Regions from separate parts of the Oxalicibacterium sp. genome, predicted to be linked through region 2. Evidence: predicted binding sites of a transcription regulator. Region 2 holds the regulator's gene; the other holds the start of a gene.

Region 1 (7,746 bases), on a different contig from region 2:
CGATGCGCGATCCAGTGTGCTCGCCGCGACGGCTTGCTCGCGCGCGGCGGCGATGCGGTCGTAGAAGCCTTGCGCCAGCGGACAGGATTCGCCGTGGCAGGCCTTGTCTGGATGTTCGCAGGCCTTGTCGCGCGCGGTCAGTTCCAGTACGCGCAACGGCAATGTCGATTGGGCGCGACGCAGCAATGCGATGGCTTCCAGCGCCAGTGCGCGGCCCGGCGTCTTGGCGGCGAGGAAGAAAATCCTGTCGAGCGATTGCCCGGGCGCAGCCTTCAGCAGCGGGAAGAGGGTGGCGATGGTCTTGCCGATACCGGTCGGCGCCTGCGCCAGCACGCAACGGCCCGAGACGGCGCTACGATAGACCGCTTCTGCCAGTTCGCGTTGTCCGCTGCGGAAGCTTTCGTGCGGGAATGCCAGTTCCGTCAGTGCCATATCGCGTGCGGCGCGGTGCTGCAGTTCTGCATCGGCCCATGCGATGAATCGTTCGCATTGCTGTTCGAAGTGTTCCCGGAGCGCTTCGGCGGTCCAGGATTCGACCAGCACCGTTTCCTTCTGGCTGACGATGTCGAAATAGACGAGGGCGACGTCGATGCTGGCCAGTCCGCGCGATGTGCACAGCAACCAGCCGTAGATCTTGGCCTGTGCCCAGTGCAGATGGCGGTGATTGTCCGGCACGGACTCCAGCCTGCCGCGAAAAGTCTTGATCTCTTCTACGCGATTGCGTTTTGCATCGTAGCCGTCGGCACGGCCGCGCACCTGCAGGTGGCGAAAGCTGCCGTTCAGTGCGACTTCGGTTTCGTATTGCGCGCCGCGGCGGCTGGTGACGGTAGCATGGCCGACGATGCCTTCCTGTGCCGTCGGCGACGGCGTGAAACGCAGGTCAAGATCACCTTGCCTGGCGGTGAACGCGCACAGCGCGCGCACGGCGACTGTGTAAGCGGTGCCGTTCACGCTGTTTCCGCCCATTGCACGTGGCAGACTTCGACCGGCATGCCGCGCGCGAGGCAGTAGTCGATCCAGCGAATCTGGTTGTCTTGCAGCCGGTCGCCCGGTCCCTTGACCTCGATCATCCGGTAGCGTTTTTCCATCGGCATGAACTGGATCAGATCCGGAAAGCCGGAACGGTTGGCGCGGATGTCGTCCAGCATGCGCACAAAGCAATGCTTCAGATGCATAGGCGGCAGGCAGTCCAGCGCCAACTGCAGCAGCGGTTCGTCGATCGTCTCCCAGTAGACAAAGGGCGACACGATGCCTTGCTTGGCGCGGTAGGTGGCGAGCATCGTTTCGCGGTAAGCGTCGCTGTCGAGCTGCGACAGGCAATCGGCGAACAGCGTACTGCGCCGCGACAGAAAATCCGGGCTGTGCAGATCGGCCGGCCCCGCATGGAAAGGATGGAAGAAGGCGCCGGGAATCGCGGCGAATACCGCCGGCCAGCACAACAGGCCGAATAGCGAATTGAGCAGCGCATTCTCGACATAAAAGACCGGCGCGTCGTCACGCGACAGGTGGCGCACGGCGGCAATTTCGACGCAGGTGCCATCTTCCGGAAGCGGCAATACGAGGTCAAGCCGCGCGACGTCGGCACGTTTCGCCGCCGCCAGTTTCGGATGGCCGAGCCGGCGTCGCAGGCGCGGCAGCATGCGGGCCAGCGCCTGCCGTTCGGCTTCGTTTTCCGGCGCCTGCTGCGCTGATTCGGCCAGTGCATGAGCATCGTCGAAGGCTTGCAGTTTTTCCAGCACGCGGATCAGGCGCTGGCGCGCTTCAGGATGGCGGCAGCGGCGGTACAGCTCGCGTGCGGCTTGCCATTCGCTGCAGCGTTCGTATTGCTGCGCGATTGCGAACAGTAGTCGGTTGCGGCGAGTCTCCAGCCATGGATTCGCATGCGGCTGCAGGGGAATGTCCGGCAGGATGTCGTCGAGGTAATCGCCGGCATCGAAGCGTTCGCGGCAGCGATGCAGATGCAGGTAATCGTCGATGTCGTGACGATTCTGGAAACCGCGCGACGATGGCGAAAACTCCACCTGCTCGTAACGATAAATGCCCAGATCCGCCAGCACGAATTCCGACCAGTCCTGCCGCAGATTGCCGAAGAACATCAGCCGCAGCCGTTCGCACAGCGGCGCAATCGTCACGCGGTAGATGCGTTCCTGCCAGCCGGTCAGCCGGTGCGAGACGATCCGTTCGCGATGCTGCTCCAGCAATGCCGCCTTGCTTGCCTGTAGCTGGGATGACGACAGATCGAGCACGGCGGCAAGTTCGGATTTTTTCAGCAACGAAAACAGCTGATCGGCATCGAGCGCCGGATCGCGCTGCAGCCAGCCTTCGGCGATCAAGGCCTCGGCGGCGGCAACGGGGCAGCCGATTTCTGCATAGCGCAGCTTGCCGGAACGAAAACAGTCTCCCTTGCGCATGACCATGCGAACCAGCAGCGCGCGGGAGGTTTTCGGTAATTGTGGGAAACGGGCGATGAATCCGCGTTCAGCATCGTCCAGCAGATCGTCGTAGCGCGCGGCGATCCAGTCGAGCACGCGCTCGAAGTTCTGCAGGTAGTAGAACGGATCGGGCAGCTGGCCGGGTAAGGAATCAGCTTGGGAATCGACCTGGAGATCAGTAAACGAATCGGGTAGGGCGGCGGACATGGGTAAACGGCGAAGCGGCAAATTACTGGTTATTTGTACAGTATAACGTGCTGTACCAGTTTGCCTACCGCACAGCCCCGAAATGCAATCGGTCGAAGAAACGAAGGAAGAAACAAAAAGAGCGGCACAAGGCCGCTCGCGAAATCGCAGGGCAGCGATCAGTACGCGCCCATGTAATCCTTCTTGCCGATTTCCACGCCGTTGTGGCGCAGGATGTCGTAGGCGGTCGTCACGTGGAAGAAGAACTGCGGCAGTGCGTAGTGCAGCAGATAGTGCTGACAGTTGAACGTGCGTTCGTGCGGCGTGCCGGCGCGTACGACGAATTCACGCGCTTCCTGGCCGTCGATCTTGTCCGAGGTGGCGGTATCGATGAAGGCGATCGCGTCGGCGATCAGCTTCTGCAGGTCGGCAAAGTTCTGCTGATCGTCGGCTACTTTCGGGATATCGGCATTCGACAGCCGGGCGGCGGCGCTACGCGCAAAGTCGCAGGCGATCTGCACCTGGCGCAGCAGCGGAAACATGTCCGGATAGAGACGCGCCTGCAGTAGTGCGTTCGGATCGATCTTCTTGTCGGTCGCGTGGGCTTCGGCCTTTTTCAGGATATCGGACAGGCTGTGAAGCATCTGCTTGTAGACGGGGATGGAAGCGGCGTAGAGAGAAATGGCCATGGTTTTTCCTTGGATCGTGACAGCGTTGAAGGGCAAAGCTGCAGCGATTATAGGAAGGAACGCCAAAGGCTGCCGGCGATACTTCACTGCAGTTTTGCGTTACTTCGGGCGCGTAGGAACGTATGCCTGCTGTTGCGCGACGAAACCGTCGAAAGCATCCAGCAGCGGCGCGAATTTTTCCGCATCGCCTTCCAGTTCGGCCAGCGCCAGGCAGGTCGCTTCATAGGTGGACAACTGATCCGGCCGGCGCGCCTTGCGGATCGCATAATGCGACGGCGGCGGATTATCGAGAGTGAATCGCGGCAGTTGCTGCAACAGCGGATTGGCATGCAACATGCGGCCGCTCTTGCGCCAGGTGCCGTCGAGCACCACCAGCCGGATGCGTGCGCTTGCCGGCGGCGGTTCACCGATTGACGCAGCAATGGATGCGGCGTTTTTCCGGTCGGCGGTGTCGGGATAGAGCAGTACGGGACGAATCACGGTGGCGTTTTTCTGCAGACCTTCGATATTGCTGCCGCTTTTCTTTTCATTCTCGTCGAACGGTTCGTACAACAAGGCATGCAACTGGCGTTCGTCGAACGTTTCGCCGACGACGAGCCTGCTGCGCGCAAGGCTCAGATGCAGCAGTCGTGCGCTGCCCTTGGCATTGCCGACCTCCAGCGGATGCTGCAGGAACAACACTTCCGTTGCATGATCGAGCGGACGAATCCAGCGACAGATGCAGGCGGATTGCGGACGCAGGCAGTGCGCACAGGCAAGGCGTTTGAGAGAAATCGGATGATGCATTTTTTATGAAGCAAAGCGGCAAAATTAATGCATTGAAAACGCCCGTTCCCTTTCTATACTGTAAGCATGAAGGCAAACGAGGAGTCGGTCATGAGACACAGACTTTACTATTTCCTTCCGGATACGGACAGCGCGCGACGCGCTTTCGACGATCTTCTTCTGCATCGCATTGAACAGCGGCACGTCCGCTTTCTTTCCGGCGGCGCGCCGTTGCCCCACGATCTTCCCGAAGCCGGTTTTCTGTTGAAGACCGATGCCTTGCATGGTGCTGCAACCGGCATGGCAGTCGGCGGCATATTGGGTATCCTGCTCGGCGTGATGCTGGTTGCCTACGCCGGACTGGGCGAGGCGACCGTGCTGCTGACGGCGCTGATGGGACTGTTGTTCGGCGCATGGGCTTCGAGCATGGCTGCTGCGGCTTTGCCGAACTCGCGATTGAAGGCCTTCGTGCCGGAGCTGCAGAAGGGAAGAATCCTGATGATTGCCGATGTGCCGTCGCGGCGCGTCGGCGAGATCGAACACATGCTTGCCGAGCGCCATCCGGAAACGCGATTCGGCGGCGAGGAATCGCACATTCCCGTCTTCCCCTGACAAGGAGGAAAGGGAATGGCGAAGGCAGTATGAAAACTGCCGGACGGCGCCTGCGGACATGGCCGTGCGCCATGCGCCGTACTTGGTGATCGCTTTTTGACGGAGGTTGACATGGAACTCATGCATTCGCATCGCTGGGATCGTCCGTTGCCGGACTGGCGGGCAGCAATAGTATCCGGTTTCGTCGCAGGTGCCGTGGTGATGGTGCTGGAACTGCTGTGGTCGACGCTGGTGAACGACGGCAATCCCTGGCAGACGGTCCACATGGTGGCGGCTATCGTCATGGGACAGGATGTGCTGCAACCGACTGATTTCAGCCTGCCTGTGGTGGTCGTTGCCCTGGTCACGCATTACGTGCTCGGCATCGTGTTCGGCCTGGTTCTGGCGGGTATCGTCGCACCGTATCATTTCGATGCCAGGATGAGTACGGTGTTGATGACCGGCGCAGTGTTCGGCGTCGTGCTCTATCTGTTCAATTTCTACGTCATGGCACATGTTTTCGATTGGTTCGTCGCCATGCGTGGTGTGGAAACCTGTGCGGCCCATGTGATTTTCGGTATGGTCGCGGCAGCTTCCTACCTGAAACTGGAAAAGCTGGAGTACTGATGCCGACGGCAGGACGGTGCAATGCCGTCCTGCTCTTTCTGTTTTTGATCTTCCGTTTTCGCGTGAATTGTCATGCGATGTCACCTTTTGTCACATTGATGTCATGGCAGGGTCATAGTCCGCGCCAATAATTTCCTCAAATCAATTCGTCATCCGAAAAAGGCTGAGCCGTTCCGCCACAGATTTGAAGGAAACAGCATGACCATCCGCCTGCGCATCAGCCTGCTTGTCGCCCTGACATTCATCGTCATTTCCGCCATCGGCTGCTATGCCGTGTTCCAGTCGCGCAGCAGCGCCGTCGAGGTGAAATCGGTCACCGAAGGCGTGGTGCCCAGCGTGCTGGCCTCGTCCGATCTGGTCGGCAAGCTGAAGGACGTGCAACTCGCCGCGATGGTGATGGTCGGCGAGACGGACGACACTCTCATCCCGCAGGAAAACGAGAAGCTCGCCGCGAAGAAGACGGCGCTGCAGGAAGCGCTGGTCTTCCAGTCGCAGCATGCCGACAGCGATGCGCAGCGCGGCCTGGTCGAACAGGCGAAGGAAAGCCTGGACAACTATTTCGATGCGATCGACGGCGTCGCCAAGTTCAAGCTGGCTGGCAAGAACGATATCGCGCAGGCGACCTTTTTCGGTGGCGTGATGCAGTATCAGGCAGAACTGGAAAGCATCGTTTCGACGATGCGCATCGAGAAGGATCGCAGCAAGGATGTCGCGATCGCCTCGTTGAACGAAAACCTGTCGACCACCAGCACCGCAATCACCATCGTCTCCGCCACGGCGGTCGTGCTGCTGACGCTGATCGGCATCCTGCTGTATCGCCAGATCACCGGCCCGATCAGCCGCATGCAGACGATGATGAGCGAGATCGCCACCAGCCAGGACTTCACGCGCCGCCTGCCGGTGCAGCGCATGGACGAGGTCGGTCATTCGATCGTCGCCTTCAACGGCATGATCGAGAAGATCCAGGAAGCATCTGCGCAGGTCAAGCAGAAGACGGCCGACATGCAGGCGATGCTGCAGAATATCCCGCAAGGCATCCTGACCATCGTCGACGGCAACCGGATTCATCCTGAATATTCAGCCTTCCTCGAAACCGTGTTCGAAACGCAGGACATCGCCGGCCGCGATCTGATGGAGCTGGTGTTTGCCGATACCAATCTCGGCGCCGATACGCTGTCGCAGATCGAAGCGATCGGCGGCGCCTGCATCGGCGAAGACGTGATGAATTTCGCGTTCAACGAACACCTGATGGTCGGCGAAGTCGAGAAAAAGATGGCCGATGGCCGCGTCAAGATTCTCGATCTCGGCTGGTCGCCGATCACCGACGAGGCCGACACGGTCATTCGTCTGATGCTGTGCGTGCGCGACGTCACCGAGCTGCGCAAGTTGACCGCCGAAGCCAACGAACAGAAGCGCGAGCTGGAAATGATCGGCGAAATCCTCGCGGTCGAAGCCGGCAAGTTTCAGGAATTCATCGCCACCTCGCGCCGCTTCCTCGACGAGAACGAGCAGATCGTGCGCCAGAACCCGGAAGCGACCGCGTTCGCGATTGCCAAGCTGTTCCGCAACATGCACACGATCAAGGGCAACGGCCGCACCTACGGCCTGCTGCATCTGGCCAACGTCGTGCATACGGCAGAACAGCATTACGACGACCTGCGCCACCCGGAAACCGGCGCGGTCTGGGATCGCGAAGAACTGCTGGCAGGGCTGGTCGCCGTGCGCGACACGATAGACCGCTACGCACGCATCAACGAAGTGACGCTGGGCCGCAAGAACGCGGAAGCCGCCAGCGAGATCGAACGCCACACGCTGACGATAGACCGCAAGCACATCCAGGAAAGCCTGCACCGTCTGGAAACGGTGAATACGGCCAACCTGCACGAACTGGTCGCCGTGCGGAATGCAGTGCGCCGCACGCTGCGCCTGCTGGGCACGGAACCGATCGCCGACATGCTGGACGGCATCACCGCCTCGTTGCCGGCACTGGCGGACGAACTGGAAAAACCGGCGCCGAACTTCGTCATCGAAGACAACGGCTATGTCGTTCACGCGCATGCCGCGCCAGTGCTGAAAAACGTCTTCATGCATCTGGTGCGCAACGCGATGGATCACGGACTGGAATCGGCCGAAGAGCGCGTGATCAAGAACAAGCCGGCGGCCGGCACGATCAAGCTGGAAGTCGGCGTGATGGACAACATGGCGCACATGGCCTTGTCCGATGACGGCCGCGGCTTGGCGCTGAAGCGGATTCGCCAGATCGCGATCGATCGCCATCTGATCACGGCCGATGCGGCGGCAACGATGCACGACGCCGAACTGGCGCGTCTGATCATGCAGCCGGGCTTCTCCACCCGCAGTGAGGTGACGAACGTCTCCGGCCGCGGCGTGGGCATGGATGCGGTGCTGGATTTCGTCACACGCGAACAGGGCCGTATCGAGATCCGCTTCACTGA
Region 2 (7,746 bases):
GTGCATCGGCGGTGCGCCCAGGATAAAGACGACATTGTATGCGACGCCACCGTCTTTGTAGACCGGCATGGCGGGGCGGGCACTTGCGACGGTGTGCCGCAAGTGCCGGGATCGCGAGGGTTAGCGTCCGCGCCCTGCGTTGCGTTGTGGCTGGTTGCCGTTGCGATTGGCGGAGGAGGCTCCCGATCGGTTGTTCGGACGCGGCGCGCCATTGGCCGGCTTGGCTGCCGGCTGCGACTGGCGCGATCCGCCGCCGGCTGCGCGCCCCGGCTGCTGCGGACGGCGCCCGCCGTGGCCCTGGCTGCGCAACTGGATCGGTTGCGGCTTTGCATTCGGGTCCGGTTCGAAGCCGACGATGACTTCCGCCGGCAGCTTGCGCTTGATCAGCTTTTCGATGTCCTTCAGCATCACGTGCTCGTCGACGCAGACCAGCGAGACGGCTTCGCCGGTTGCGCCGGCGCGGCCCGTGCGGCCGATGCGGTGGACATAATCCTCCGGCACGTTCGGCAGATCGTAGTTGACGACGTGCGGTAACTGGTCGATGTCGATGCCGCGCGCGGCGATGTCGGTAGCGACCAGTACCTGTAGTTTGCCGTCCTTGAATTCGGCGAGCGCCTTGGTGCGCGCAGACTGGCTCTTGTTGCCGTGGATCGCCATGCCGGAAATGCCGTCCTTGCCGAGCTGTTCGACCAGACGGTTGGCGCCGTGCTTGGTGCGCGTAAAGACCAGTACCTGCGACCAACTGCGGCTCTTGATCAGATGTGCGAGCAGCGGATGCTTGCGGTCGCGATCGACCGGGTGGATCTTCTGCTCGATGATTTCGACGGTGGAATTCAGCCGCGCGACTTCAATCGTCGCCGGATTGTTCAGCAGGCCGTTCGCCAATGCCTTGATCTCGTCGGAGAAGGTGGCGGAAAACAGCAGATTCTGGCGCTTGGGCGGCAAGGCGGCGAGCACCTTGCGAATGTCGCGGATGAAGCCCATGTCCAGCATGCGGTCGGCTTCGTCCAGCACCAGGATTTCGATGTTATCCAGATTGACCGTACCTTGCTGCATGTGATCCAGCAGGCGGCCCGGTGTCGCGACGAGAATATCCACGCCGTGCTGCAGCAGCTTGATCTGCGGATTGATGCCGACGCCACCGAAGATGACGGCCGACGACAGGTTCGTGTACTTGCCGTAGGCGCGCACGCTTTCCTCGACCTGTGCGGCGAGTTCGCGGGTCGGCGTCAGCACCAGCGCGCGGATGGCGCGTGGCGACGTGCGTGTCTTATGCGGCGTGCCGCTGGTTGCGAGACGATGCAGTACGGGCAGCGTGAAGCCGGCGGTCTTGCCGGTGCCGGTCTGTGCGCCGGCCAGCAAGTCGCCGCCGGTCAGCACGGCGGGGATCGCCTGCGCCTGAATGGGAGTGGGAGCGTTGTAACCTTGTTCGGTCACGGCACGAACAATGCCTTCGGCCAGGCCGAGGTCGGAAAATGACATGTGAAACTCGATGAAAAAAGTGATCGGCCTGTCGCCGCGTGGCGCCAGTCGCAGGCAAACGGATTCGGTGTTGGGAGCGTCGTTATGGACGGCGGCAGAGGACTGGTGCGATGCCGCGTGGCTGCAGTATAGCAGCGCTGCCTGCGCAGCGCCGCTATTTGCGATGTTTATTTGTATGGAGCGAGCAGGGAAACCATCTGCGCGAAGATTTTTGGCGAACCGGCAATGATGTCGCCCTTGTACAGATAGTCGGATTCGCCGGTGAAATCGCCCATGATACCGCCCGCTTCGGTAACCAGCAGCGAACCTGCGGCGATGTCCCACGGCTTCAGGCCTTTTTCGAAGAAGCCGTCGAAACGGCCGGCCGCCACGTAGGCCAGATCCAGTGCAGCCGAACCGGGGCGGCGCAGGCCGGCGGAATTCTTGATGATGGCCTTGAACATCTCGATGTATTCGTCGAGGCGACGCATGTCGCGGAACGGGAAGCCGGTGCCGAGCAATGCTTCGGACAGTTTGTCGCGCTTGGAGACGCGGATGCGCTTCTCGTTCAGGAAGGCACCGCCGCCCTTGCTTGCGGTGAAGAGGTCGTTGCGTGTCGGATCGTAGACGACGGCCTGCGTGATCTGGCCTTTCTGTTGCAGTGCGATCGATACGCAGTATTGCGGAAAGCCGTGGATGAAGTTGGTGGTGCCGTCGAGCGGATCGATGATCCAGACATTTTCGGATTCGTCGTGCAGGTTGGCCGATGCGCCGGATTCTTCGGCGAGCACGGCATGATCGGGGTACGCGTTCAACAGAATCTCGACAATCGCCTGTTCGGCGGCGCGATCGACTTCGGTGACGAAGTCGTTGTGTCCCTTGTCGGTGACCTTCACGCGATCCAGGTCGAAGGAGGCGCGGTTGATGACGGCGGCGGCGCGACGCGCGGCCTTAACCGCCGTATTGAGCATGGGGTGCATAGGGATTCCGTTAAAATGGCGGCGCTTCGCCTGTACGAACGCGCTACCCGATTCGAATTAATGAGCGATGCGGCATAAAGGGCTGGTCGAGTGTGCGAAAAATCGCACAAGGCCATCGTTCCAGCCGGATTGCCGCGCAATGCCGCTATTTTAAATGAACCAGCCGCAAACCGACACGCCTCTTTTCAAACGCCTGCGCTTCGTGCTGGTGGAAACCAGCCATCCGGGCAATATCGGCGCCGCCGCGCGCGCGATGAAGACGATGGGATTTGCCGAGATGGTGCTGGTCAATCCGCGCGACATGGCATTTGCACAAAACGAGGAAGCCATTGCCTTTGCCAGCGGTGCGCTGGATGTGCTGAATGCCGCGCGCGTCGTTACGTCGATCGACGAGGCCTTGCAGGGGGTGCATTTTGCTGCGGCGCTATCGGCGCGGCTGCGCGAATATTCGCCCCCCATCCTGTCGCCTCGTACGGCATCTGCAACGATGTCGGCTATCGAGGCGCCGGTGGCGCTGGTGTTCGGTAACGAGCGCTACGGTCTGCCGAACGAAATCGTCGAGAAGTGCAATGCGCTGATCAACATTCCGGCCAACCCTGAATACGCTTCGTTGAATCTGGCACAGGCGGTGCAATTGCTGGCTTACGAATGCCGCATGGCTGCATCGGGAGAGAATCTGACGGAAGCCGGTATCGGCTTCCAGGGTGAGCCGGCGAGCGCAGAGCAGGTCGAAGGCATGTTTGCGCATCTGGAGCAGGCACTGATGGAGATCGACTTCCTCGATCCGCAGAATCCGAAGAAACTGATGCCGCGCCTGAAACGCCTGTTCGCGCGTACGCAGCTGGAGACGGAAGAGGTCAACATCCTGCGCGGCATTGCGCGCCAGATCATCGAAAGGCGGCGCCGGCTGGATTGATGCTGGCGCAGCGTATCGGTGGCTGCGCCAACGAAGATTTCAGCGAATGCTTCGGCGATTTAGTGCCAGGAGCGCACCAGACCCACCGCCAATCCTTCCAGTGCGAAATCGTCGCCATCGCCGACACGAATGACCTTGAAGTCCGGATTTTCCGGCAGCAGTTCGATCGCCGAACCGGTCTTGCGATAGCGCTTGACCGTTACGTCGTCGCCGATGCGGGCGACCACGATCTGGCCGTTGCGCGCCTGATCGGTTTTCTTCACTGCCAGCAGGTCGCCATCCAGGATGCCGACGTCGCGCATCGACATGCCGCGCACTTTCAGCAGGTAGTCCGGCTTGACCGGGAACATCGACGGATCGACGTTGTACGTCTGTTCCACGTGTTCCTGCGCCAGAATGGGGGAACCGGCGGCGACGCGGCCGACCAGCGGCAGGCTCAACTGCATCAGTGCAGGATGCGGCAGTGCCATCTGCGACGGCGCCTCGCGTTCGTTCGATCCGCTGTCGCGCAAACGGATGCCGCGCGAGGTGCCGGGCGAGATTTCGATCGCGCCCTTGCGGGCCAGTGCCTGCAGATGTTCTTCCGCCGCGTTGGCAGAACGGAAACCAAGTTCGGCGGCGATTTCCGCGCGCGTGGGCGGAAAACCGGTGTTTTCGATCGCGTCGCGAATCAGGTTGAGGATTTGTTCCTGGCGGGCGGTAAGCTTGATCATGGCGGCTTGTGCTGTGAATGCAGACAGTATGGGATTTTATACAGTATTTGCATCAATGCAAGCGCCATGTGCCAGGCGCCTCGTCGCATGTGGCCGAAACGGCAGTGGGCATGGCCCTAAATGCTTGAATGAATTGAATTTTCGCCGGATTCGCGGTATAGTTGCGGGCTTTTCCTCTTCCCACACTCGTCTGACGCCGGGGTGGGCGTTTAATCAAGTCCATAAGGAGCTTACATGCGTCACTATGAAATCGTATTCATCGTGCATCCCGATCAGAGCGAGCAAGTGCCTGCAATGATCGAGCGCTACAAGGGTATCGTCACTGCACGCGGCGGCGTTATCCATCGCGTGGAAGACTGGGGTCGTCGTCAAATGGCCTACATGATCCAGAAACTGGCGAAAGCACACTACGTCTGCCTGAACATCGAATGTGACAGCGAAACGCTGGCTGAAATCGAAACCGGCTTCAAGTTCAACGATGCCGTTCTGCGTCATCTGACCGTGAAGATGAAGAAGGCCGAAACCGCACCTTCGCCGATGATGAAGGCCGTGCAGAAGGAAGACGCTGCCAAGAGCCATCGCAACGAGGCGCCTGCTGCCTAAGTCCTGGCGTACCGGGAGTGTGAATCAGGTTTTTGAAGCCGTTTCGTGAACCAGTTTCAATTTGTTGCCACCATCGCCGAGCGCGAAATTCTGCGTTACACGCCGGCAGGCGTACCGATAGTGGAAGCAAGATTGCTGCACAGTTCGCAGCAAATTGAAGCGGGAACCCCCAGGTTGGTCGAGTTTGAAGTTGCCGCGATTGCCGCGGGCGAGATTTCGGGCAGATTCAACCAGGCCGAACTGGGCGGGACATTCAGATTCACAGGTTTTCTGGCACGCAAGGGACGCAACGGCAAAAGCCTTGTTTTCCATCTCACAGATTTCGAAAAACACATTTAGATACAGGAGCCAAAAATGGCATTCGGTAAAAAATTCGACAAGAACAAACTGAAAGAAAAACGCAAACAGCAGAACCCGCTGTTCAAACGCAAGAAGTTCTGCCGCTTCACCGCTGCAGGCGTCGAGCAGGTCGATTACAAAGACATCGACACGCTGAAGGATTTCGTTCAGGAAAACGGCAAGATCATGCCGGCACGCCTGACCGGCACCAAGGCAATCTACCAGCGCCAAGTGGATACGGCGATCAAGCGCGCACGTTTCCTCGCGCTGCTGCCGTACACCGATCTGCACAACGCCTAATCAACGACTGAATCAGGAGAAAAAACATGCAAGTCATTCTGTTGGAAAAAGTCGTTAATCTCGGCAACCTGGGCGAAGTCGTCAAAGTCAAGGACGGTTACGCACGCAACTTCCTGATCCCGCAACGCAAGGCACGCCGTGCAACGGCAGCTGCGCTGGCAGAGTTCGAAGTCAAGCGCGCCGAGCTGGAAAAGATCGCTGCAGAAAAACTGGCTGCTGCACAAGCGCAAGGCGAGAAGCTGTCCGGTCAATCGATCCAGATCGGCCAGAAAGCCGGTGTGGATGGCCGCCTGTTCGGTTCCGTCACTAACTTCGACATCGCGGAAGCGCTGGGCAAGCAAGGTTTCGGCGTCGAAAAAGCCAACATCCGCATGCCGCAAGGCCCGCTGAAGATGACCGGCGAGCACCCGGTTTCGGTAGCGCTGCACACCGACGTTGTCGTCGATATCACGATTTCCGTGGTCGGCGAACAGGCCTAAAAGCAACACTGCATTCGATGCAACAAAAAGCCGGGTTTTCCCGGCTTTTTTCTTGTCCGCTTCCTCTAAGCATCGGTCGCCAGCAGGTATAATGCGCGCCATGAATACGCCAGCCGATCCGCAGCTCGACTCCCTTCGTGTTCCGCCGCACTCCATCGAATCGGAACAATCGGTTCTGGGCGGTCTGCTGCTGGACAATGCGGCATGGGACCGTATCGCGGATTTCGTCAGTCAGGAAGATTTCTACCGCTACGATCACCGCATCATCTTCCAGCACATCGCCAAGCTGATCAACGGCTCGCGTCCGGCCGACGTCATCACCGTTTTCGAAGCGTTGACCAACAGCGGCAAGGCCGACGAGGTCGGTGGCGTCGCCTACCTGAACGCGCTGGCGCAGAACACACCGTCGGCAGCCAACATCCGGCGTTATGCCGAAATCGTGCGCGACCGCGCCGTGCTGCGCAAGCTGATCACCGTTTCCGACGAAATTTCCGGCGCCGCTTTCAATCCGCAGGGCAAGGAAGTCAAGCAGATGCTGGACGAGGCCGAATCCAAGATCTTCGCGATCGCGGAAGAGGGCGCGCGCGGCGCACAAGGCTTCCAGGAAATCCAGCCGCTGCTGACGCAGGTCGTCGAACGCATCGACGAACTCTACAACCGCGACAGCACCAGCGACATCACCGGCGTGCCGACCGGTTTCGCCGATCTCGACCGCATGACATCCGGCCTGCAGCCGGGCGATCTGGTCATTGTCGCCGGCCGTCCGTCGATGGGTAAAACGGCATTTTCGGTCAACATCGGCGAGAACGTCGCGATCGACAGCGGTCTGCCGGTCGCCGTGTTTTCGATGGAGATGGGCGGCACGCAGCTGGCGATGCGTATGCTGGGTTCGGTCGGCCGTCTCGATCAGCATCGCCTGCGCACCGGCCGCCTGAATGACGAGGACTGGCCGCGCCTGACGCATGCGATTCAGAAGATGAACGATGCGCAATTGTTCATCGACGAAACGCCGGCGCTGAACTCGATGGAATTGCGCGCGCGTGCGCGCCGTCTGTCACGCCAGTGCGGCAAGCTGGGCCTGATCATCATCGATTACCTTCAGCTGATGGCGGCGAATTCGGCAGGCGAAAACCGCGCAACCGAAATTTCCGAAATCTCGCGTAACTTGAAGGGCCTGGCGAAAGAGCTGAATTGCCCGGTGATTGCGTTGTCGCAGCTGAACCGCTCGCTGGAACAACGTCCGAACAAACGCCCCGTGATGTCCGATCTGCGCGAATCCGGCGCCATCGAGCAGGATGCCGACGTGATCCTGTTCATCTATCGCGACGAGGTCTACAACCCCGATTCGCCCGATAAGGGCACGGCCGAGATCATCATCGGCAAGCAGCGTAACGGCCCGATCGGCGCGGTGCGCCTGACCTTCCTCGGCCAGTACACGAAATTCGAAAATTACACCGGTTCCAACTCGGTGTATCAGGGCGACTGACATGATTCGCTGCGCCATGACTTCCTCGATTCATCGCCGCCACATAAGAGCGGTTCTCTATCCGGTTTCCCTATTCTAATTTTCAAAGAGAATAATCATGTTTGGACGACTCCTGCCGAAAGACGGCAAATTCTTCGACCTCTTCAACGAGCATGCCGAATACTGCGTCAAGGGTGCGAAGGAAATGGTCGCATTGATGACCAATTTCGACGATCTCGAAATTCGTGTGCATGCGATCGAAAGCATCGAGAAACAGGCCGACAAGGTGACGCATGCGACGCTGGATGCGCTGCACAAGACCTTCATTACGCCGCTGGATCGCGACGACATCCACCAGCTGATCTCGCGCATGGACGATATTCTCGATCTGCTCGAGGATGCGGCGCAGACCATTTCGCTGTACGACATCAAGACCATCACGCCGGAAGCCAAGCGCCTCGCCGAACTGTGCCAGGCCTGCATCGAGAAG

What was found. The regulator LexA, encoded in region 2, represses DNA repair genes until DNA is damaged. The targets are predictions, from matches to a motif close to ACTGTATNNNNATACAGT.
Region 1: the regulator LexA is predicted to act here: its motif matches at 2,664-2,681, upstream of ACO1VH_RS09125 (VRR-NUC domain-containing protein).

Annotation. Positions count from the first base shown of each region.
Region 1 is NZ_JBMQZD010000004.1:564,797-572,542, forward strand. Features, by position in the region: gene ACO1VH_RS09120 (helicase C-terminal domain-containing protein) at 1-966, opposite strand, end outside; gene ACO1VH_RS09125 (VRR-NUC domain-containing protein) at 948-2,639, opposite strand; gene ACO1VH_RS09130 (DUF1993 domain-containing protein) at 2,798-3,307, opposite strand; gene ACO1VH_RS09135 (tRNA-uridine aminocarboxypropyltransferase) at 3,407-4,093, opposite strand; gene ACO1VH_RS09140 (DUF1269 domain-containing protein) at 4,184-4,684, shown strand; gene ACO1VH_RS09145 (hypothetical protein) at 4,796-5,290, shown strand; gene ACO1VH_RS09150 (Hpt domain-containing protein) at 5,489-7,746, shown strand, end outside.
Region 2 is NZ_JBMQZD010000001.1:399,603-407,348, reverse strand. Features, by position in the region: gene ACO1VH_RS02060 (DEAD/DEAH box helicase) at 121-1,482, opposite strand; gene ACO1VH_RS02055 (inositol monophosphatase family protein) at 1,650-2,441, opposite strand; gene ACO1VH_RS02050 (RNA methyltransferase) at 2,596-3,357, shown strand; gene lexA (transcriptional repressor LexA) at 3,417-4,070, opposite strand; gene rpsF (30S ribosomal protein S6) at 4,305-4,673, shown strand; gene priB (primosomal replication protein N) at 4,719-5,012, shown strand; gene rpsR (30S ribosomal protein S18) at 5,028-5,312, shown strand; gene rplI (50S ribosomal protein L9) at 5,339-5,791, shown strand; gene ACO1VH_RS02020 (replicative DNA helicase) at 5,892-7,277, shown strand; gene ACO1VH_RS02015 (DUF47 domain-containing protein) at 7,375-7,746, shown strand, end outside.